DNA from 3 places in the Desulfocicer niacini genome. Region 1 is predicted to be linked to each of the others. Evidence: riboswitches for the same ligand, from Rfam matches in the RefSeq annotation. Region 1 holds a riboswitch; each other region holds the start of a gene.
The links. Region 1 has a riboswitch for cobalamin ahead of ACYQ2M_RS22435 (hypothetical protein). Riboswitches for the same ligand answer to the same signal wherever they lie in the genome.

Region 1 (7,688 bases):
GCATAATAGAGATGATCGGCATTTTTGGTGTCACTGGTGTCATAGCCCTTTATGAAGGCATCTGCGGCATCTTTCATCCGTCCCAGATCATATCGGCATTTGGCCAGGTTGAGCCATGCCGGTGCAAGCTCCGGTTTTTTTTTCACCGCCTGTTCATAGGCTTTTATCGCTTTGTTTAGCCAAGTTTTATGTTGTTTTGTATTTGATTCAGAACCCATGAGCAGGGTGTTGCCAAGGAGAAAGTCAATGTAATAATGGCTGTATCCTTTTTTTGCAGCTGTGGAGGCATCAACTTCTTTTTGCTTGTCCCTGAATTTTTCAAGGACAGTGATGGCCGCTTCAAGTTGTCCTTGTTGGATCAGGGTCTGTGCCTTGGTGACGCACATGCCGGCTGCCAGGGGAAGTGCTGTTTCTGGGCTGGTGGCAGCACCGGCGGTGATGAGTCCCATGTTCAATAAAATCATTAAACCGGTGGCCAGTACCAGTAGGGGCTGTGAAATATGGGTTCTGAAAAGGCCCCTTGTGTTAAAGTGTTTCATTATTTCTCCAGCTCAAATCGAATGGTGGTCTCTGCCAGTGTGTCCACAGGAATGCCCTCCACGGTGCCGGGTTTGAATTTCCATTGGGAGATGCAGTTGATGACGCTTTTGTCAAATACATTTTCCGGTTCTGCTTCAAGGATGGTGGGTTGTTCTACCCTGCCCTGGGTGTTTACCCGGAATTTTACTTTTACCCATCCTTCAATGCCCCGTCTCATGGCCCGCATGGGGTACATGGGTGGAATTTTGGCAATGGGCGTGAGGGGGTTGTCCAGTTCTCCCATTTCATAGATTCCCTTTAATGTGGGGGCCGCCATGGAAAAATGTTCCATGGGTGGCATGGTGAGACTGGTGGGGGTGGCAGGCAGTTTCGGGTTCAGCTGAAAGGGAAGGCGGGGCTTTAACTGCATGGGTTTTTGCTTTACCACCCGGGTAGGTGTGGTGGTTTTTATCCGCTTGGGTTCCTGTTTGGGTTTGGGTTTCTTAAGCTCTTTTTTCCGAGGGGGTGTTTCCCTGTGTTTTACCCGGATTACCTGAATAGGCTTAATATCCTCAAGCGCTTCTTGATCCTGGGGGATTAAATGGATGAGACCGGGCATGAGACCAAACAAGGTGATATTTAAAATGGCCGACAATACTATGGCAAGGCTCCAACCCATGAAAGATTTCAATCTGGATTTCCCGATATTTTTTTTATCGGTAAAGAGGGATGATGCCCGGGTGGTGGTGTTGGTTTCCGTAAGAGGGGTTGCTTTCATGAAAAAGCCTATTGCCCCCGGGGCAGGCTGGCTGCCAGGGCTACGTTTTCCGCCCCGGCCAGCTTGCAGTTATCCATTACGTTGATCACAAGACCGGTGAGGCTTTCCTTGTCTGCCACAATGACCACTGCTGCCTCCGGGTTTTCAGCCAGGGCTCGTTCCACATTGGCCCGAACGGCCCTGGGGTCAATTTCTCGTTTGTCCATGTGTACGGTATTGTCTTTTGTAACGCCGATGAGGATGGTGGTGCCGGTTTTACTGACAGCGGTGCTGGCTGCCGGGCGGGATATGTCCACCCCGGTCTCTTTGACAAAACTGGTGGTCACCAGAAAGAAGATTAATAAAATAAAAACCATGTCAATAAGCGGGGCAATGTTGAGTTCCAGATTGCCTTTTTTGCCCCGTCGGGCCGCTGTGATGTTCAGCATGGGTTATTTCCTTACAAAAAGCGTCTCAGGTACATGCCTGTGGCTGAGATGCGGTGTTTCAGGTTATTGGCCCGCCGTTTGAGAAAGCCGCTCATGTATAATCCGGGGATGGAGACCAGAAGGCCCGTCTGGGTGGTGATAAGGGCCACGGAGATGCCACCAGCCATGGCCTTTGCATTGCCCGTACCAAAGACTGTGATTACGTCAAAGGTGGCCATCATGCCCACCACGGTGCCAAGCAGTCCCAGAAGAGGGGCCACACCGGATAAGACACCAATAAGGGCAAGATGGCGATCCATTTCCGATGTCAGCCGAAGAACGGTTTCATCAAGGATAAATCCGTCCAGATCACGGTCTCCGGTTCTTTGACTTAGAAATTCCCGGACCAGGAGAGAGTTAGCTCCCTGGTACTTTTTATGGGGCATCTGGTTTTTTTGTATTAATTGTCCGGCTTCAATGCGGGGAATATTTTTGATGAACAGTTTGCGCATCACATAGACCCGGTTGATGATGAGCATCCACATGATAAAAGATACCAGGAGAATGGGATACATCACCTCGCCGCCGGAGCGGATATAACTTTCCATGTGAAATAGAAATTGGTCCACGACGTTTATTCCCTGCAGGTGTTTCGGGATTTAAAAACCATATTAACAAAGGATACAGACTTCTCTTCCATTTTACCGATTTCCATTTCCACCCGCCGGTTTAAAAGGGTGTGGAAAAACATGATGGGGATGGCCACGGAAAGGCCCAGCATGGTTGTCACCAATGCTTCTGAAATACCTCCAGACATCATTCTTGGATCACCGGTACCGTAATAGGTTATCACATGGAAGGTGTTGATCATGCCTGTGACGGTGCCCAAAAGCCCCAGAAGGGGTGCGATGGCCGCCAGCATTCCCAAAGTGGAAAGAAAACGTTCAATGCGGGGAATTTCGTTTAATATGGCCTCCTGCAGCGCATTTTCCATGTCCACCCGTTCCCGGTCTTTAAATTCCAGTGCTGTCAGCAATACTTTGGGGATCAGTTTTTTGCGTTTGGATTCCAGCAGCGCACGGCACTCCTCCCATTGATTTGTATCCACCAGGCGCTGTATCTTTAGCATGAAGGTATCGGCATTCATCCGTTTGCTCAGTAGAAAAAAGACCCGTTCCATTAGGATGATGAGGGCCAGCGCCAGAATAGCCACAAGGGGCCACACGATGGGGCCTCCCTTGGGAATTTGTTCCCACAGGTTTAGTTGGTGGGTGAGTTGCCGGAGTGCTCCGCCCTTGGAGATATCCATGACAACATCGCCTGTTGTTTTGTCCATGTAATCTTTGATATTGCGGGCCATCCAGGCATCAGGCAGTCTGGAAAGAGCAAAAAACCGACGGCTTTCATCCGAGTAAATGAGAAATCCGGTTTCATCGTCCAGGCTGTACATGCCGGTGAAATTGCCGATGATTAAAAGCGTGGCCTCCCTTTCTTTGCCCTGACGGTCCACAATAATACCTTTGGTCAGCTTTACCTCTCCTGAAGATTGTATTTCATTAAACAATAGAGATACCATGCGGCGGATGTCTTCCATGGATGGGAATTTTTCCTGGTTGATCAGGGGAGAAAGAAATAGATGACGGTCCGGGTCAAGGGCACTCTGGATGCTCTGGATGAGCATGCTTTCAAGATCCTTGGCGTTACTTCTGATAAATCCGGATAATTCCCGGTTAACTGCTTGGGTTTCGATGAGGGAGTCTTTGATCTTATCTGCGGCCGTCATGGTTTCTTCTATGCGTATTCTGATGGCGGCGTTGTCCTGTTCCAGGGTCTGGTTTTGCACCTTGATGTCCTCAATGGCGGCCAGTAAGCTTTCGCGGTCCTTGGTGATGTCTGCTTTCTTTTTTAAGGCTTCCTGCTTAGCCTTTTTTAATTCCAAGGCTGCCTGTTCCTGTAGGGCGTTTTTTTGCTGAATCAGGGTCATATGGGTCTGACGCATGTCCTGGGATATGGCCGGAGTGCTGGTGCAGCAGTATATCACAAGGGCAACCATCAATATTCGGCTGCAAAATAGGTTCAAGGTTTTCATTTTTTACTCCTTAATAACTGCCACGGGCAGATTATATTCTGATCTCGCTCTGCCCACAACGAAGCATGAAAGAATGTTAGGATGGCCTACTCTTTCTTTTAAACGACCAACTACAACTGAAAAAATAAACGGATGTATTACCCGGAACTCACAGCGTGCAGTATCATTTGTTTGTTCATCTGGCAAGTTGCCCGATGGGAAGGGAAATTATTTCCACTGTGCGTCGCTTGCTGCCCATTTCCACGGCGGCAATAACAGGCGAAAGATATTCCGCAGCAAGGGGTGTCCATTGGTTTTCTGCTACATTGAATACTCCGGCTGTTTTATGGTCCAGGGTAAGGGCAAACAGCGATATTCTGCCAAGTCGAAAAATATCTGCAAGTACCTCATTGCCGGAGAGTGAAATTTTGTCCTGGGTTACCTCAATGGTGTTACCGTATTCGGCTTCCACGAAAAGGGTCTCCATCACTTTACGGTATTTTTCGGCTATGGAGATTTCAATATCTTCCATGATGGCGGCAAGCTTCTGCAGGCGGTTTTTCCGCTCTTCGCTGAGGAATGGGGGATCATTGGAGACCAATGCATTGAGGGAGCTCTGTACCTCCTGTAAAAAGGGAAGCATTTCCCTTTGAATTTTTTCATGGGCGTTTTTTTCTGATTTTAGATTTTCCAGAAGCGTGTTGTGAGCGTTTTCTTCCTTGGTGAGTGCCTTATGGGTTTCCTTTAACAGGACGTTCTGCTCTTTGAGTTGCTCATAGGTGATGAGCAGGCCCGCCTTCTCTTTTTCCCATTGATCTTGTTTTTTCTGCGTGTTCTGACGGGTGACAATGGAATTGTCCACTTTCTTTTTGACGGATTCAGCTGTTTGGGAGCTGAAAGCCGTGGATGTGGACAGCAGCACAAGTAGAATGCTTATGGAAATGGTCCGTTGTAGTAATAAAATCATTAATGTGTCCTGTCTGTATGGTTCTGTGTGTTTTTGTTATTCATCTGCCCATTTGTCAGGAAGGATAAGAATGCGGGGCTAAATTTAAACTCCGGGCAACTCTTTCCCCGGGGAAAATGTCATGGGTTTCTTTATACCCATGCTGACGGATTCATGCAAGCCCTTTTGGAGAGACCTCTGTTATGCTCTCCGGCTTTTATGTTCCCCGGTCTGGATTTAACCTTAGCCTTGATTTGTATGTCACGGAGTACATGGACGTTTGATCTTTGGATTGAAAGGGTTAAAAATGCTGATGGGGGCATTGGAATCAAATTCCAATGCCCCAGAAACGCAGTCATCAGCTACATCGAGGAGAAAACAACGGCACTTCCGGTCATATTGTTTAAAAAAAATGATAATTTTCCAAAACAGTGTGCCAAAAGCTATGGTCCGAACGGCCGGTATTCCGTTCTTCGCCGTTTTATGTGATATCAGGGAAGGCATCGGACCCATGTCACTAAATCCGATGTCCCTGTTGTCACCTGAAGGAAAGAGGAAAAAATGAAAGTGATCCAAAAGGCACCGGGATATTTGATTTGTAACCAGATCCCTTATCAACCCGACTGAACCAATGAATTTCATGGCGTCAGCCATTTTTTGGAAAGGGATCGCATCTGTTAGCTTTTTGACAAACGCGCCCGCAACGCGATCCCGGTGCCTTTTGGAAATCGTATATACGTTGATGTTTTGAATATCTTTACAACGGATTGTGTCTGATCTGTGTGGATGTTGGACTGAAATATTATGGAGGCAGGAAAGAAACCGTGGGCAGGAACAGAAAAGATCATGTATGCATTGGTGGCGGGCAGCCGTGATGGCCCCCTTGATCCGATCTTTACGGAAAAGGCGCATACTGTTTGGGTAAGCCGATTTTTCACATGCAAGATGTTTTTTACGGTGTGCCATATAAACAAGATCCCATAAATACAAAAAATCCACAGATTCCAATTCTCAATCCGTGGATTTCCCTTTTTTATCCATGGGATATTCGGGTATCTGCATTCCCATGCAGCACTCACCCTGAGACAATTTTTTAATACAGTCTGTGATTTACTGATACGTCATGGATAGATCTTGATCATGCATCAATACGCTATCCGAATTATTTTCACTACAACTGTACCGACGGAAGATTTTTGTGTTTGATATCTTCCAGTGCCGGATTGTCTTTATCTTCACCAGGCAGGTCTTCTGACTTTCGGATCATTCTATTGACTGCGTCTTCCCGGAATTAATATCCAGTGACATTAATGCAGCGTTCGTCCCCGATTACAGCGGTGGGCCCGCTCCCGATTTTCACGGGATTCCCTATTGAGCAACAGCACCTGATAAAACTGATTTGCAAATTACAAAGTAAAAATAAGAATGTCAAGGGGAAAAAATATTTTTGGGGTATGGCTCTGTGTTGCCGGTTCCGGTTTGTTTGAATAATGATTTCGTGATATGGAGGAGGTTATGAGCAAGCCCATTAATTTTCAACTGATGTGGAACTGAAATGATAAATGAACATGTGATGCCCCGTAACCCCAAAAAATACTCAATGCTGGACAAGCGCACCAAAGAAGATCTCGAATATATTTTCAAGAAAGCGTCGTCAGCCCACAGGCAAGGCAGGTTTGCACAGGCAGAAAAAGGCTATCGGAAAGTATTGAAAAAAAGGCCGGACTGGGGGCGGGCGCTGAATGCACTTGGAACCTTGTTTCTTGATCGGAATCAGGTGGATAGGGCGGAAAAAATATTTGAACAGGCAGTACGGCTTACACCTCCCCATTTATCCGCATGTTATAATCTGGGCAGGATGAAACAGATTGCAAATGATCACAGGGCAGCCGTACCAATATATAAAATTATGCTCAATGAACAGCCTGACATTGGCGAAGCATGGAATAATTTGGGGGTGGCATACCGGGAAACCGGGCAGCCGGATGGTGCCATTTCCTGTTTTCGCAAGGCTGTGATGTTTGCCCCTGAGATGGCAGAGGCCTGGAACAACCTTGGCGTGGCCCAGGATGAGTCGAATCTCATTGGGGACGCATTAAATTCATATAAAAAGGCCATTGAGATACAGCCCCATTATGCTTCAGCCCACTTGAACCTCGGCATTTCTCTTCAAAAACAAGAACGATTCAGGGAGGCGGAGAAACATTACAACAAGGTGCTTGAAATTCAGCCGGATAATAAGGCGGCAATATTCATGCGTCAAAGCATGGGCCTTTCAAAAGCACCGGATGCAGCTCCCGTGGAGCATGTGCGCAGTATCTTTGATAGGTGTGCCGAAAATTTTGAGAAGATTCTGGTGAAGGATCTTGAATACAAAACCCCTGAACGTCTCTTTGAGCTTGTGCAGCCGCATTTGACTGAAAAAATGAATATTCTGGATCTTGGCTGCGGTACCGGGCTGGGCGCTGGGCTCTATAAACCCTTTGCAAAAACCATTACAGGCGTTGATGTGTCGTCCAAAATGCTTGAAAAGGCAGCTGAAAAGAAAATTTACAGTCGGCTGGAAATTTTTGACATACTTCAGGAGTGGAATTTTCCCCGGAAATTTGATCTGATTTACAGTTCTGATGTCTTTGTATATTTCGGTACTCTGGATGCCATCATTAACTCCGCATCTTTATGCCTTGTTGATGATGGAATTCTTGCATTTTCAGTGGAACTGCTGGAGGATAATAGTCTGGAGTATCAGCTTTTTCCCAGTGGCCGTTATGCTCATTCCCAAGCCTATATTAAAAAATGTCTGAATCGGCATGGATTTCAATTAATAGAAAATACCGAAGCAGGTATCAGAAAACAATCCGGTAAGCATGTTAAAGGGTTATTGATTGCCGCAGTAAAGCATTCTTTGACACAGACCTCTTGATGTTCAAGGGGGTTTCTTATCGACTTGTCCGTCCGATGTTATCCGAT
Region 2 (7,688 bases), on a different contig from region 1:
AATCTCTGCCCTGCGGGCCTCGGCACCGGGCTCAACAGACTCATATTCTTCAATCAAAGCTTCCAGATCTGCCATTTCTCCGTAAGCCCCCGATTTGCGGAACCCAGGTCCGGAATAGGAAATAAGACCGGCATGGGAACGGCGTTTGGCAATGGTGGCTTCAGAAGGATTACCGGCATGATAAAAATAAAAATGGGGCAGATCCCCCATCAGCATGTCCGGGCAACATCTGCCGGACATGGCGTTTTCCTTTCCCGGCAAAAATTCCAGGGTACCGTGGGTACCCACATGGACCACGGCATGGGCCTTAAACTCATGTTTGAGCCAATGATAAAAGGCCGCGTACTGGTGGTGGGGGGGCAGGGATTTATCATGGTAATTCTTGTCAGGGTCTTCATCTGTACCCCTTGATGGCTGCAATCCTAGGAATACATTCCCTTCCAGAATACCAGGAATGGCAAACCCGGTTTCATCGGCCATGATCTGTCCGGGAAAAGAACCCCATGCCCGGTTCGTCTCCCGGTTATGGGTAAGCACCTCCGGACAGCGGTCATAGGGAAATTTAATTCCCCGGCCCTGATCTGCAGTCCACCGGGGACTGTTGCACTGCCCCCGGGTCATGAAGATTTCTTCCATCTGTTCCGCTGTGATCCCCCGGGTGGTGTATCCCTCCTGTTTAAGACGAATAATCATGCTTTCAACACTTTTAAAGGTGTCCAGAAAGGCGCCTCCCCCCACATTGCCTTCTCCGGGAGGATAATTGTAAATGATAACGGCAACACGTTTTTCACTGTTCTGCAGCCGACGAAGCCGGATCATATTCAGGGATTTGGACCGGAGCCTGTCAAAGCGTTCATGGATCAGAGATATGGCGCTCATGTCCGGCATGCCGAGGCTTGGGGCCGGAGCAAGCCCTCCCAGAGGAATGGTATCGGTGACACCGTCCATCTCCGGCAACATGGTGCAGATAATGGTTTCAGCCGGACCTAGGCCAGGCAAATCATTCTCCCAATCCGTAATCCTTCGACGATTCATAAAAAAGGGATGCAGTACAGGTACATCAAAACGTTTAAAGGTTCTGGGCCCCATTTCCTCATTGCCCCCCATGGGACCGGCACCGAATCTAAAGGGCAGGAAATCCCAAACCAGGTCCAGGGTCATGCCCTGGGCCAGGTGTTCCTCAATGCGTTTAAACTTCTTATCTCCCGTATGAACCCCCAGGGGGATACAGTTAAAATCCTGTGACATGCGCTCCATGATATCCGCCATGATATCAAAATGGTAATAGGGATAATTAGCCGAAGAAAAAAGCAGCCCCAGGGAGGGCTTTGATTTATCAAAGGGATGATCCTTTTTAAAGGCGGCAAGGCTTTTATAGCCCTTTCCCGTACCCGGATGAACCAGCACATGGTCTGCGTAATCCGTGATCTTTCCAGGTTTCGACAAAGTGCTAAACCCGCCGTATTCCCTCAGGATCAGCAAAACCATATTGTAAATATTTTCGGTCCCGGCATGGGTCCAGGCCCGCTGGAGCATCAACCAGTGGTGGAGCCCCCTTGAAAACCGGCTGAGTTTGCCGCCAATGCCGGACATGGCTTCCAGACGATTCAGGTCCATATTTTTCATTCCCATGGGCTGCTTGTTTCTGCCCATGGATCCGGCCATCTTAGCAAAAGAAAAGGCTCCCAGACGGACTCGTTCCCTTAAAACCTGAGTCCCGGCCCCCATGACCGCCAGATTCCCGGTGTATTTTTCGGTTTCTTTTTCCAATAATTCCACCACCCCGGAAGAGGCACCCATAAGGTCTAAAAAAAGAAAGTCAGAAACTGCCACCGCCTCGGCCATGGCAGTCATTTTTTCCCTCTGACTGCCGGCCTCTCCAATGTAAAAAAAAGACACCTTCAGTGCCTGTTCCAAAACAAGCCCTGCACCAGCATCTTTTTTAAGACGATGGACGGCCTCATCAACGAATTTAAGGCCTGCGCCGGATACAGAGATAAGGGTAAACTGAAACATATAAAGGACCTCCATAACAAAAACGGATAAAAAGACAGGCAGGCTGAAATATTTTTTGACAACACCGTAGTGCTTTATGCACGGATTGAATCCCCCATCCGGGCATTGAACAATGCTCTTCTGCTTTTCAGGGGAATCAGGTATGGACAATTATTATAGGTGTCTTTCCGGATGCCGACGGTGATCTGGAAAATACGTTCAAGCTCTCCATTGCGGATAATCTGATCCGGCTTACCTTCCTGAACAATACGGCCCGCTTCAAGCACAACGATTCGATCGGCAAAACGTGCCGCCTGGTTCAGGTCGTGGAGAACAATCAGTGTGGTGATGTTTAGCCGTTTATTTAATGATTTAATCAATTCCAGCACCTCAAACTGAAAGCTGATGTCCAGATAGGTGGTGGGTTCATCCAGAATCAATACCTGGGGTTTCTGGGCCAAGGCCAAAGCCACCCAGGCCCGCTGTCGTTCTCCCCCGGAAAGGGCAATCATCGGTCGGTGTGCATAATCCGTCAAATGCGTCAATTCCATTGCCCAGTCAATGATCTCCCAGTCTGCTGAACGCATTTTTCCGGTCCATTTTAAATGGGGAAACCGACCGTAACTGATCAGCTCCCGAACCGTGTAATCATCGGGCACTGTGGGAAACTGGGGTAAAAACGCTACTTTTTGTGCCAAAGATTTTGCCGAATATGATGCCAGGGATTTCTCCTTGAGAAGAATTCGCCCTTTCCGGGGTTTTAAATTTCCGGCAATGGATTTTAACAGTGTTGATTTTCCCGAGCCATTGGGACCAATGATCACGGCTAATTCACCGGCACCAATATTAAGATCAACAGAATTGATAACATCCGTTTTTGTTTTATAACCGAGACTGAGATCTTGTATCTTGATCATGGACACACCCCTTATTTTATATAACTGCCATGGGCAGACCTTATTCTGATCTCGTTTTGCCCACAACGAAGCATGAAAGAGTGTTAGACTTACCTACTCTTTCTTATAAACCCACATGTCCTGGCGGACACAACGAAGATAGGGTCGTAGACGCGGAGCCAAATGGCATTATGCCGCCCCTCCGACGGGCAATGGGCCCGGCCCGGAACTGTAGACAGCTCAATTGTCCGGTTCCTATTGCCCGTCGGGGGAGGGGCTCTGTTGAGGTAGACTTGAAGGCTACCTTTTCATATAAACGATCATGTCGGCCTGCAGATACAGCGAATAATGGGTCGTAGACGCGGAGCCAAATGGCATCATGCCGCCCCCCCGACGGGCAATGGGCCCGGCCCGAAACCATAGACGGCTCGATTGGCCGGTTCCTATTGCCCATCGGGGGGGCTCTGCTGAGGCAACCTTGAAGGCTACCTTTTTCATATAACTGCCACGGACAGACCTTATTCTGATCCTGTTCTGCTCACAACTAAGCTTGAAAGGGAATGTCTGGCTTGCCTTCTACCCTTTATTGAAATTGGATCGCAGCAAATAAAGAAAAAAAGGCGCAGCCAGCACGGCCATGATAATGCCCACCGGCAGCTCCACAAAACCCAGTAATCCTGCCACACTGACGGCGCTGGCCGCCAAAAGGGCTGCAAGGGAGATAAAGACAAGTCGATGTTTTTCAACATTCAGTCCCAAAGAACGGGCAATGTCATCTCCCAATTGAAGCATCTTCAATCGCCAGCAAAAACTGCCGGGAACCCACCCAAAAGAACTGCCGAAATCACACAGAACAGGATGGCTGTTTTTATGTGGTCAGGCATATTTCAAACCTCTTAAAACCGGTAAGCAACGCCAAAACCAACATAACGTCCATCCTGGGGATAATATCCAGATCCGGTGGAAATCCTGTCATGGGCCTTTCCCTGTGCATTAACCAGCCTCTCCCATTCTTTATCAAACAGGTTGCTGCAGGAGACATAGCATTCAACACCTTTAAAAACCCAGGTTATCTTGGTATCAACAAAATCGGCGGCAGGCATTTTCAAGTTATTATTATAATCTTCATATTGCTCGCCAAACCCGCGAAGGTCTATGGATAATGTCAGTGAGCCGTACGAAGTATTTCGAAGTGGGAAAAAATCCACTCCGACGCTGTATTCATATTCCGGCACATAATTAACTTTTTTACCGGAAAGATCTGCCAAGGTAAGAGACTTGGCATCAGGTGTTGCATAAGCTTTGGCTCCTCCTTTTTCCCACTCTGCGTCAATGGTGGTGAAACTGATCCGGTAACCCAGCCAGTCAAGAGGTCTTCCGTCAACTTCGGCCTCAATACCCTGATGAATACTTGAACCGGCATTTCGGTAGCCTTCAAAAGTGGTACCGTCATAATATGAAACCACTTTGTCATCCACCTTTGTATGGTAATAAATAAGACTGTAGTTAAAGCCCTTGCTGAATTGATGTTTAAAACCGGTTTCAATCGTGTCATACAATTCGGGTTCCAGATTCTGGGGCAGTGTGTAAGGATGATCATTTTCCATATCGGCCTTGTAATATCCCAAAGGCAGATAAAAATGAGAATGATTCCAGGAGACAAACAGATTGGCCTTGTCAAGAATTCTATACGAAGGCGATATATTCCAGTCGATGTCGCTGTCATTTTCAATTTTAACTGAGTCCGGCAACTGGTTTGAAAGATCATAGGTCATACTGTTATGCCGCAGGCCGGACTGAAGTCTAAAGCGATCATAGGAAAACTCATGATTAAAATTGATACCGAATAATTCTTTTTCAGCATCAATATCGGCTTTACTCTCAGTTGAGGCATTGTTTCCTGCGGTATCCCAGGGATAGCTTCTTTCCTGTGTGAAATCACTGTATTTGTAATCCAGACCAAAGGTGAGGGTATTGGAAATAAGGCCCGAATCAAACGTACGCCCCACACTGCCCATGACATCATATGTCTTTTCAATACGATGATCACGGTAGTTATCATCAAGTTTGGAAGCATAATTCAAATACTTTTTAGAAAAGAAATCCTGCTGGTCCCGGCTGAAACCCACGGATGAATTAATAAGCCAATTATTTTTATCATACTCATATTTAATCAGTGCATTAATAAGTTCCTCGTCCGACTCGTTGGGCAACATCAGATATCCAGAACCGTCTTCTTTTGTGTATGCAGCAGACTCAGTTCTATCCTGATCGACCTGCCATTGGGCCAACCCAATGGGGTATTTGTTAAAACTCTGGTTGATTCCGACAATAAGATCAAGACGCCCAGCATCAAACTGTCGTCCAATCTGAGCCTCACCGTTTTTGGTTTCTTCATCACTGTCACGGTAGCCATCGGATTCATTTGCATATGCCGAAATACTGTAATCTATTTGATCAGACACTCCGGATATAGTGCCGGTCAATTTTTTGGTATTCCATGAGCCGTATTCTGCACTGACACTTCCCTCAAACTTTTCTTTCGCACCGGCACCACTTTTAGTTGTAATCAGGATGACGCCCCGCGCTGCGTTTGCACCGTACTTGGATGTGGGAGGAGACTTAATAACCTCAATCTTTTCAATATTGTCTATGGGTATACTATCTATTTTACTATAACCGTATACGCCGACATTAATGGGACGACCGTCCACATAAATCTGGGGTCCTCCAGACATACCAGTTCTGGTACCACGGATACTGAAATAGGTTTGGGAACTTGATTTCTGACTGACTACACCGGGGATTGAAGAAATCAATTCCGCAGTACTGCTCTGACCACTGTTTTGAATATCCTTTAAGGTAAGCACATGTATGGATGCATTGGTGTCCAAAAGTTCACTCTTTGTTCCCGAAGCAGACACAATAACCGTATTTAAAACGGTGACATCCTCGTCATCCTGGGCCATGGCACCGGAGCAAAAAATTGCTCCAAACAACATCATTACAAAAACAAACCTAATGTTCCTAAATTGTTCCATCTTTTCCTCAATTTCCTTTGATAATTTTACACACTCTTGAACCGGACTATCCGGTAATCAAGACAATTATTTCTTGGAAGGACTCGCTACGCTCGCCTTCCAAGCATAAATTTCAACAGACACGCTTCCCATGCTGATGAACTTTTAGTTATTTTAATACAACATCAGTCTTTGGCCTTCTCCCCCAGCTTTGCAGAGACAATAATGATTTTACTATGGGCTTTACATCACTGATGCGCCACATTGTCTCTGTCGTTACTGATCATATGATACCAAAACAAAAAAAGCCCTGAATCGTTTAAAAAAACGATTCAAGGCTGTCCCTTTTTCTATCCTCAGAATCAAACAGGAGCCAGCATTGCCGTACACAGCATCCCTATGGTTGTCCAGGTAGGTCTTCTGACTCTTGGATCAATCTACTGACTGCGCCTTCCCGACCAAAACATGGACAGTGACATTATGCAGTGTTCGTCCCCAATTACAGCGACGGGCTCGTTCCGGAGTTTAACCGGATTCCCTTTTATGCAAATTCTTGCACCTGATCAATGCATTTAATTAGTTTGTAAAACCTTAAAAGTCAATAGGAAAGAACCCACAATTTGTCTATTATTTTCTTTTCATTAACAGCTGGTCACATTTTAGATGATTTGCAGGCAATATTTTTCCGGAGCATGAGTTCCTTTCATAAACTTTGACATTAAAAACCATAGCGCTATAACGTTAAAATAAAAATGATTTTTCCATCATACGCCTGTACACGACTTCTGTTCATCGACTCATGGTTTTGCGCGCCAACTTCCTTTAGACGGCTCCTCACGGCTCCGCCCTTGTTTTCGGATAATACTTGTGCTAACTGTAACTTGGTTAACAGGATTCACACATAGGGGACTTGCACCCCATAAGTTCACGCCCATGCCGGGCGTACACAAATGTTTACACCGGATCGCAATTCGCTGCTGCAGGCCTCGAGTGCATCGGTCATGGTGAATTCATCACTCAACTTTCGGAGGAGTGATTTTACGCCTCCAATAATTCCTTTCACCTATTATTCTTCAAGCCAAAATATGCAAGGGCTTTATTCATGACCAACTCAAGTATGTTTTGTATCACATGGGACAAAAATTATTTTTGCCTATTTTCCATTGGAAAGACTTACAACAACTTCAGCCTTTATTTTTGCTCGCCCCCGTTTCTTCTTCAATTTTTTATAGGGGTCAGATAACCTTAGTTTTTTACTCTTAAACTCATAAAGCCATTTAGGTTGATCTTTCAGCATGCAGATAACATGGATATGTTCACGAAGATCCGCTATGGCAAATGGCATTGAGAACCAGCTATCCATTAATACATATTTGGTCCGAACCCCTATATCAAGAGCTCTTTTGACCATAGGGATAAGATGTGCCGTGCTTTTGGTGATGGCCTCCCGACGTCGTTGGTAATCACAAATTTGTTTTTTTGTCGGCTGAGGATAAAAGGATAAAATCAATTCCAAGAAAACTGTTTCCATCAGACCAACCCAAGGTAAGTATCCTAAATCCTATTATATATTTTTTATGCGTATGGTCAGATACTCGGGATAGAAGTTCTACTTTTTTAAACGGTTCCTGCTATGGGTAGAATCATCAAAAATGAGAACTTCCTCAGTGGAGTCGTTGAGAAGTTTTTTGATCGCAAAATAAATTTTACGGAAAAGAAGAAGTGTAAAACGCCTCCAGATTATAAGTGGATGAATTTAAAAAATTGTACACTGCCC
Region 3 (7,688 bases), on a different contig from region 1:
CCCGGAGGTGAACTCCGCAGCAAAACTAAGCAGAACTACGGACAGAGACTCCACCGGCAGAAACTCAATGGCAAGATGGCGAGACAATGCCGTATTCAAAAACATAAAAAAACCATTGCGGTTCAGTAGAAATACCAGGGTATAAATGGGAATGACATACACCGCAATGTTAATAATCCGGCCAGGCAATCTAGATTTGATCCTTCTAAAAATCGTTTCATGTTTCTTTTTTTCCCCAAGCGCCTCTTCTCCTTCATTGTCTAAAAGAATTGGAGTGGCATTTGAGAGATAAAAATGTCCAAAAACAAGAAAACAAACTGTCCGCAGCAAGGTTGCAAAAAACGTAAGGGTAAAATAAATCACCCCTGCAACCCCGGTTAAGGGTATCACAATAAAAAAAGTTGTGGGCAAATGCAAAAAAAAAGCTGGCAGCTGATTAACATAGTTGGTTAAAAAGAGCTGGGGCTTGGAGATTTTTTTTTCCTTGAAGAAATCCAGCAGCATGGCGTTGGATGCCACCCCGGAAAGAAAGGCTGCGGTGAAGGCGGCACTACATCGATTGCCCAGATTTGAAAACCTGAAAAAAGGCCTTGCCACCACGGAAAGATGACGTGTCCATCCGGTGGCCTCAATGATTTGCCCCAGGACAAGGCCCAGCACAATAAATCCCATGAGTCGCAACAGGGGGAAAATAAGTCGCTTTACCGCATAACCAGGGGAAAGGTTCTCCCCCCAGATCATTCCCAGGGCAAGCAGCAGCAGTGTCAGGGCAAGAGAACTTATCAGGGGGCCATATTGAAGTGAACGGTCTTTCATTTACCAGCCAGAATCAATGTCCAGTAGTCAGGTTCACGTGTTTCAAGGGTTCGGATATCCGGGATAATTTCCTCGCCTTTTCTTCCGCATTTGGTGACGGCCACGCTATTTTCCAGCATGCCTAATTCTGAAAGGGCTGCATTGTTCTTTGTGATATTTTTATAAGCCTTCATCATGACAATATTTTCAGCACTCTTGCCCACCCGCTGGAGCTGATTTCCCCCGTAGGCACCAGAAGTGATGAGCAAAGACTCTTCTCCCTCCACCAAAGTTCTGTTCAAGCGGGCCGCGGCTGCATGAAAAGACGTGATCCCGGGAATGGTGATAACTTCGGCTTCCGGCATCACTTTTTTAAGACTCTTTAAAATATACCCGAAGGTGGAATAAGTCATGGGATCACCCAGGGTGAGAAAGGCGGCATTTTTACCTTCCCTCATCACGGCGGCAATTTTTTCCGCGTTGGAATCCCAGGCCGCTTCCGTGGCCGCTTTATCCTCTGTCATGGTAAAAGACAACGATTCAATGGTAACCGAATCAGACAGGTGGGGGCGGGCAATCTCCATGGCCAGGCTGTAGGTTCTTTTGGCGGATGCAGCTGTGAAAACCGCGTCGGCCTCGTTAATTATTCTGACAGCTTTCAGGGTGAGCAGTTCCGGATCTCCGGGACCCACGCCGATTCCATATAGTTTTCCTTGTTTATTCATTATATTCAGTTCCTTATTGTATTTGGCACCCTTCATATTATTGATTTAAACACGGTTGAAACTTTTTTTTAAACCTTCCCGTAAAACAGAGAAATGCTTTGAACGCGTTTCAATCATTGGATAAAGAATGGCTTTGATTTTAAAAAAGTTTCGGATAAAGTATTTTTCCAATGGTTTCAATGCCGATGACAAGCCTGAAAACCGGTCTTGACACCAGGGCCTCATCAATTAAATAAATCTGGTTTTCTCTCACCGCCCGGATAATATGGAACCCCGGCTCCTGTTTAATAATATCAATGGAGGTGTTATTCATGACGCCGGTCTGGGCCAGGAACACATCAATTTCATGGGCATGGGCCAAAATACGTTCCTTTCCATAGATACCGATATTGGTTCCCCGGGAGGCAATGGCATCCGTTGCAACATTAACACCTCCTGCACTTTTCAGGACAAACATGGCCATGGAGCCGGGAACAAAGGTTTTCATTCGGGAATGAATAGCCTCAAAGTAAACCCGTTTCTTTGATTTCACCTGCTGGGTCAAGCGTGAGAAATCCATCACCCGGGCCTTAAAGGCATTCACCATGGCTTCTGCCTGGACTTTTCTGCCGGTCAGAGCTCCCAGTGCCAGCCAATAATCATAAAGCCCACCCACGGTGGATGGCTGTAGAGAGACAACCACAATGCCGAATTTCCTCAATCTTTGAATAAGACCGGGATATCCCCGTTCAATCATGGGACGTACCAGAACAAGATCCGGCCCGGCCACCAGAAATTTTTCAGGATCATCATGGTATGAAAACCAGGGTTTTATCTTTGCCTCGTCAGGGTAAGTCTCATTTCTGGAAACCCCGATGATCTCCTGGTCAAGACCCAGATAGAAAAGATTCTCCGTATGGGCACCATAAAGGGAAATAATTCGTTCAAAGGGACGATCAAAGTTCACTTTTTTACCGGTGGCATCCATTATTTCATCGGCCTTTACCCAGTGAACGTCTGCCATGGACAGAGAAAAGATACAAATCACCCCTAGCACCATCCGTGTCATACGCTTTAATCCCAAATATTCAAGGCATGAGCCAGGGTATGAAATCATACCAGGAACACACACGCCCCCCGCACCGCCCCTGCCCCGGAAAACAGTCAAAGCCACATGTAAAAACGCCGTCATCCCTGAAAAAAAAAACATATCATCCCGCCTTGAAACAGGCCTGTCGGGCCTGGGAATAGTCATTAAAGGCCACACGGGTCTTCACCTGAAATACCTCTTCAATGATGGCCGCATCCATGACCGCTTCCGTGGGACCTGAGGCAGCCACCCTGCCCTGCTTCATAAAAATCAGATGATCGGACCAGATGGCCGCCAGATTAATGTCATGGAACACTGAAATAACCGTGCGATTCTGATGTTTCACCTCTTCTTTAACAATATTTAAAAGTTTCAGGGTGTGGCTGATATCCATGTTGGAAAAGGCTTCATCCAGAAAAAGAATGGGGGTATCCTGGCAAAGAGCCCTGGCAAAGACGCATCTCTGCCGTTCTCCCCCGCTAAGGGCCGTTATTTTTCTGTCCTGGAACCCAACGGTATCCGTACGGGCCATGACGCTGTCCACGATATGTATATCCCTGGCATTGGGGGATGAAAACCGGGAAATCCAGGGGTGTCGCCCCATCATGACCACCTCTTTTACGGTGAAGGGAAAGTTGATATTATAATTTTGTGATACCAGGGCAATGTTTCGGGCGATTTCCTTTCTGGACCAGGTGTCCAGAGACCTTCCCCTTAAAAAAACACAACCGCTGTCCGGGGTCAGATGACCGATGAGAAGATCCAGCAAGGTGGTTTTTCCGCATCCGTTGGGCCCCAGGATGGAATAAAATTTTCCGGGCTTAAAGCAAAGATTAATATCCCTTAATACCGGCTCCTGTTCATAGGCAAACGAGAGGTTTTCAAGAAAAATATCGACACTTATCCCGGAAGTATTGGAGTTGATTTTCATTTAGCGAATGGCCCCCCGCTTGAAAATCCAGCAAAACACGGGACCGCCGATGAGGGCTGTTAAAATGCCGATGGGAATTTCGTGGGGCAGGATGGCCCGGGTGATGGTATCTGCGCCCAGCAGCAGCAAGGCCCCGGCAAAGATTGAAACGGGAACCAGATGTCGGTTGTCCGGCCCGGTGAAAAGCCTTACCATATGGGGAACCAGAAGTCCCACAAAGCCGATAATCCCCGACACGGAAACCGAAACCGCTGCCAGCATGGACCCTGTCACCAGCAGCACCAGGGTCACCCTGCGGGTATCCACCCCAAGACTTGCAGCGGATCGTTCCCCCAGGGAAATGAGATTGAGATCCCGGGCAAATACCATGGCAACCACAAGCCCCGCGCCAAGACACAGAAGGGTCACCCCCACATCCAGCCAGGTTTTGGAGGCAAAACTGCCCATGAGCCAGAAAATAATAATGGAAACCTGCTCATCAGCAGTGTATTTTAAAAAACTGATACCTGCAGACAAAATAGCAGCCACAATAATTCCGGAAAGTATGAGACTATTGGAGGAAAGGACGGCTGCGGAATTCTTACCGGTATAGGAAAGGAAAATCACAAAAAACAATGTGAGGCAGGCCCCGGCAAAGGCAAACAGGGGAACTGAGACAAAGGCAGCACCCAGATTCAACAAAATGGCAAAACAGGCACCAAAGGCAGCACCGGCAGAAACCCCGAGTGTATAGGGATCTGCCAGGGGATTTAACAAAATCCCCTGGAAAATGACCCCGGACAGCGCAAGGGCAGCCCCCACAGCAGCACATGTCAGTATCCTTGGCAGGCGCACATCCATAACAATCACCCGGGATGCCTGGGAAATGGAAATTCCAGTATTTTCCTTGCCAGAGACATGGGAAAAAATTATTTCCAGCACATCTAAAAAATCAATCTTCATATATCCAAGGGAGGCTGACAACACCACAAGGACAAACAAAAGCACAGACAAGGCACAGACAATTGTCCCTGTTTTCCTTGGAAGGCACGGCTGAATCCAGTTCACAACTACTCCCTTTAAACAACAGGCAAAAAAAAACCCATACCGATATTTAAATCGATATGGGGACGCCGTATTGTATCCTCAATGGTATAGTGGGCCTGTCCAACCGCGTGCACATTTTCGGTCCACTTGTCCCAGGCAGGTTTTCTGACTCCCGGCGTGACGTCAATGCTTTCTTTTCTTTGCATCAACCAGCCGTGGCCGGTTTTAAAAAGAAGATTTAAGACACAAAATGCCGGTTACAGCGGCGGGTCCGCTCCTGATTTTCACAGGATTCCCTGCTCATTGGGGAGTTGACAGCCATACTACCACTCCACCATGATACCTGAGACTATAATTATCCAGACAAAATAAACTGTTTCCCTCCAAAAGTCAATTTGTTTTGTACCTGTAACACGGGGACATGGGAGCATCAAAATCCAACTTTCTGATAAAATTGTTCTTCAAACAACCTGACACGTTTTATTCTCTGTGAACATAGAAATTTCCCATATAAAACATCCTCCAGAAGATTTTGCTTTTTCAAAATCTTTTGTTCCAGGAGAAAAAGAACTTCAATGGATTTATCACAGGAAGGGTAATTTTTATCATCAAGGAAAATTTTATCATTGCAATTAACAGGGATGATATTATTGATATCCACAAGTTTCAGCTCTCCTTGGCTTGTGAGAAGTAGATTGCCGTTGCCTGCAAGATCGGGAATAAATCCTTTATCCATGACCATATGCCGTGTCTTTTCAACAAAAGAGGTAATGGATTCAAACGCCTTGTTCACACTGCTTTTTTCCGGAGGCTCTCCGGGAAAATGTGTCTGGAAAAAAATTTCAAGGGGAGTTTCCTCATGGAGATACCATGGGTCCAGCACCGCTCCCTGGACATACTCCTGAAGCCCGCAAAGCAAAATCTCAGGCCCTCCGGGGCCATTATATTGAACAATAAATTCCTGGGAAACGGCAAGAAGCTCCGGTCCCAGCATTTTCAGGATCAGGGCATACTTACCCACTTCATCAAGCACCTGATCCAGTGAGGAAAAACGATTTCTCAATATTCGAAACATCCCACGGGGAACCGCCCGGGGGAACCATCGCATACCCGCTCTTATCTCCCCTTGTGTTTCCTTTAAAACATCCCCGGCATCAAGGACCTCAAAAATATGAGACCTTAACCCCTGCCGGAAATGCCTTCTGAAATGACAGGAAGTAACATTTCGAATAAAGTTCAAGGCCCGTACCTCCTCCCCGGCAAGAGCTCCGGCATCCCGTATGTCCATATCTGCGGGTATCAATTTAACTCAATCTCTTCTTTCAACATACAGCATGCAATGCGTTTGCAGGGAATACCATCTTCATTGTACGCAATATTTCCCGGTTGAATCATCTTATTCATGACACATCCTTCGGGGATGGTAAGACCAAACAGATCTGTTTCATTTATCTTACCCGTGGAAACAATGGCGTTGTCATCAATGGTGAAGCTGTGCAGGGCAAAATCCTCACAAAGGGGACAGCGATAGATACGTCCATTGGGAAAAATAAAATAGTTGTCCGCCACAAGTCCTGCGCACTGAAAGGCTTCTGTCTCATTTAAAAATACCCGGGGATAGGTCACAATAATTCCCTGCCTGGCCATGGCTTCGGCCGCATCCGGCACCACATCAAGCCATTGTTCCATGGACACCTGGAGGCCATCGTTGGTGTCCGCCGATTCCCCACGAATACCGATGACCTGGATAAAAAACCGTTCAAGCCCCCAGTCCTTAATCAAATCAGGCATCCGGTGAAGTTCGTGGATATTTTCCCCGCTCACCGTGTAAATCATGGAAGTGGAAAACCCGGCGGAAACCGCCTGCTTTAACCCTTTTATTACCTGTTCATGACAGCCTTCTCCTCGGATGGCATCGTTGGTGGCGGGGGTGGCCCCGTCCAGGGAAAAGCTGATGAAATCCACCTCATCGGGAGTCACTCTATTTAAAATATCATGGAACAGATAGCCGTTGGTATCAATGGTGATGGATTTAAATCCCAGACGTCTTGCCTCCTTCACTGCCAGGGAAAGATCCGGATGCAAGGTGGGTTCTCCCCCCAGAAAAATCACATTGATGTTTTCACACCGGTCGGCAAAAAGGTTGAGCCATTTTTTAATGGTATCAATGCCCAGGGTTTTTTCGCCATGCTCTTTTCGATTGATATAACAATGTTTACAGGACAGATTGCACTTGGTGAGCAGATGAAAAAAAAGATTGGAAGAATCCTTTGAAAAGGCTACTGTTTTCTTATTCATATCAATACGCTCCACAATGGGATTTTCTTATAACGATCATGTCGGCCTGCCGACACAACGAATAATAAAAATGGTATTATGCCGCCGCCGGGGGCTCTCTGCTGTCGGCATTTTCAGATAAACGGCCATGACTCAAAAATAAAACCCCTTGAATATTGAAATCCAAGAGGTTTTACATATTAAATAAATTTCATACTCGCAACGATATTACCCCATGCACTGTTTGGACAGATTGGGATCAAAAGCCACGGGATAACAACCGTCAAAACAGGCCTTGCAGAAGTTGTCTTCCGGGTTTTCCACTCCGCTTGCCTCCAGCATGCCCTCAATGCTGAGGTAATGCAAGGAGTCCAGTCCCAGAAATTTGGTTAATTCTTCTTCTGTCTTGGATGCGGCCACCAGTTCTCCCTTGGTGGAAAAATCAATGCCGTAATAGCAGGGGAATCGATGGGGGGGGCAGCTGATGCGCATGTGCACCTTTTTTGCACCAAGATTACGCAGTGCGGCCACACGGGTTTTGGCCGTTGTTCCCCGGATGATGGAGTCCTCAATGATAATGATTTCCTTGTTCCTTATCAACTCCCGCACCGGGTTGAGCTTCACCCGCACGGCAAAATCGCGCATGCCCTGGGTGGGCTGAATAAAGCTGCGGCCCACATAATGGTTCCGGATCATGGCCATTTCAAAGGGAATTCCCGATTCTTCGGCATACCCAATGGCAGAATAGTTTCCGGAATCGGGAAATGGCATGACCATATCGGCATCCACCGGTGCTTCCTGGGCCAGGCGTTTTCCATGGGCCTTTCTCATCTGATAAACGTTTTTCCCGTAAATGGTGCTGTCC

Region 2: it holds a riboswitch for cobalamin, as region 1 does, so the genes downstream of both, ACYQ2M_RS16790 (TonB-dependent receptor) here and ACYQ2M_RS22435 (hypothetical protein) in region 1, are expected to answer to the same signal.
Region 3: it holds a riboswitch for cobalamin, as region 1 does, so the genes downstream of both, ACYQ2M_RS02455 (FecCD family ABC transporter permease) here and ACYQ2M_RS22435 (hypothetical protein) in region 1, are expected to answer to the same signal.

Annotation. Positions count from the first base shown of each region.
Region 1 covers NZ_BAAHYK010000063.1:11,140-18,827, reverse strand. The annotation lists gene ACYQ2M_RS22465 (tetratricopeptide repeat protein) at 1-539, opposite strand, end outside; gene ACYQ2M_RS22460 (energy transducer TonB) at 539-1,297, opposite strand; gene ACYQ2M_RS22455 (ExbD/TolR family protein) at 1,306-1,725, opposite strand; gene ACYQ2M_RS22450 (MotA/TolQ/ExbB proton channel family protein) at 1,737-2,312, opposite strand; gene ACYQ2M_RS22445 (DUF3450 family protein) at 2,339-3,793, opposite strand; gene ACYQ2M_RS22440 (DUF3450 domain-containing protein) at 3,969-4,739, opposite strand; gene ACYQ2M_RS22435 (hypothetical protein) at 4,980-5,726, opposite strand; cobalamin riboswitch at 5,943-6,122, opposite strand; gene ACYQ2M_RS22430 (tetratricopeptide repeat protein) at 6,274-7,641, shown strand.
Region 2 covers NZ_BAAHYK010000032.1:20,976-28,663, forward strand. The annotation lists gene ACYQ2M_RS16775 (cobaltochelatase subunit CobN) at 1-2,016, opposite strand, end outside; gene ACYQ2M_RS16780 (ABC transporter ATP-binding protein) at 2,091-2,912, opposite strand; gene ACYQ2M_RS16785 (iron chelate uptake ABC transporter family permease subunit) at 3,468-3,689, opposite strand; gene ACYQ2M_RS16790 (TonB-dependent receptor) at 3,788-5,932, opposite strand; cobalamin riboswitch at 6,305-6,489, opposite strand; partial or broken gene ACYQ2M_RS16795 (IS4 family transposase) at 7,068-7,688, opposite strand, start outside.
Region 3 covers NZ_BAAHYK010000003.1:124,392-132,079, reverse strand. The annotation lists gene ACYQ2M_RS02475 (nucleoside recognition protein) at 1-816, opposite strand, end outside; gene cobI (precorrin-2 C(20)-methyltransferase) at 813-1,520, opposite strand; gene ACYQ2M_RS02465 (ABC transporter substrate-binding protein) at 1,660-2,709, opposite strand; gene ACYQ2M_RS02460 (ABC transporter ATP-binding protein) at 2,711-3,520, opposite strand; gene ACYQ2M_RS02455 (FecCD family ABC transporter permease) at 3,521-4,567, opposite strand; cobalamin riboswitch at 4,685-4,908, opposite strand; gene ACYQ2M_RS02450 (hypothetical protein) at 4,977-5,849, opposite strand; gene ACYQ2M_RS02445 (radical SAM protein) at 5,846-6,844, opposite strand; gene purF (amidophosphoribosyltransferase) at 7,052-7,688, opposite strand, start outside.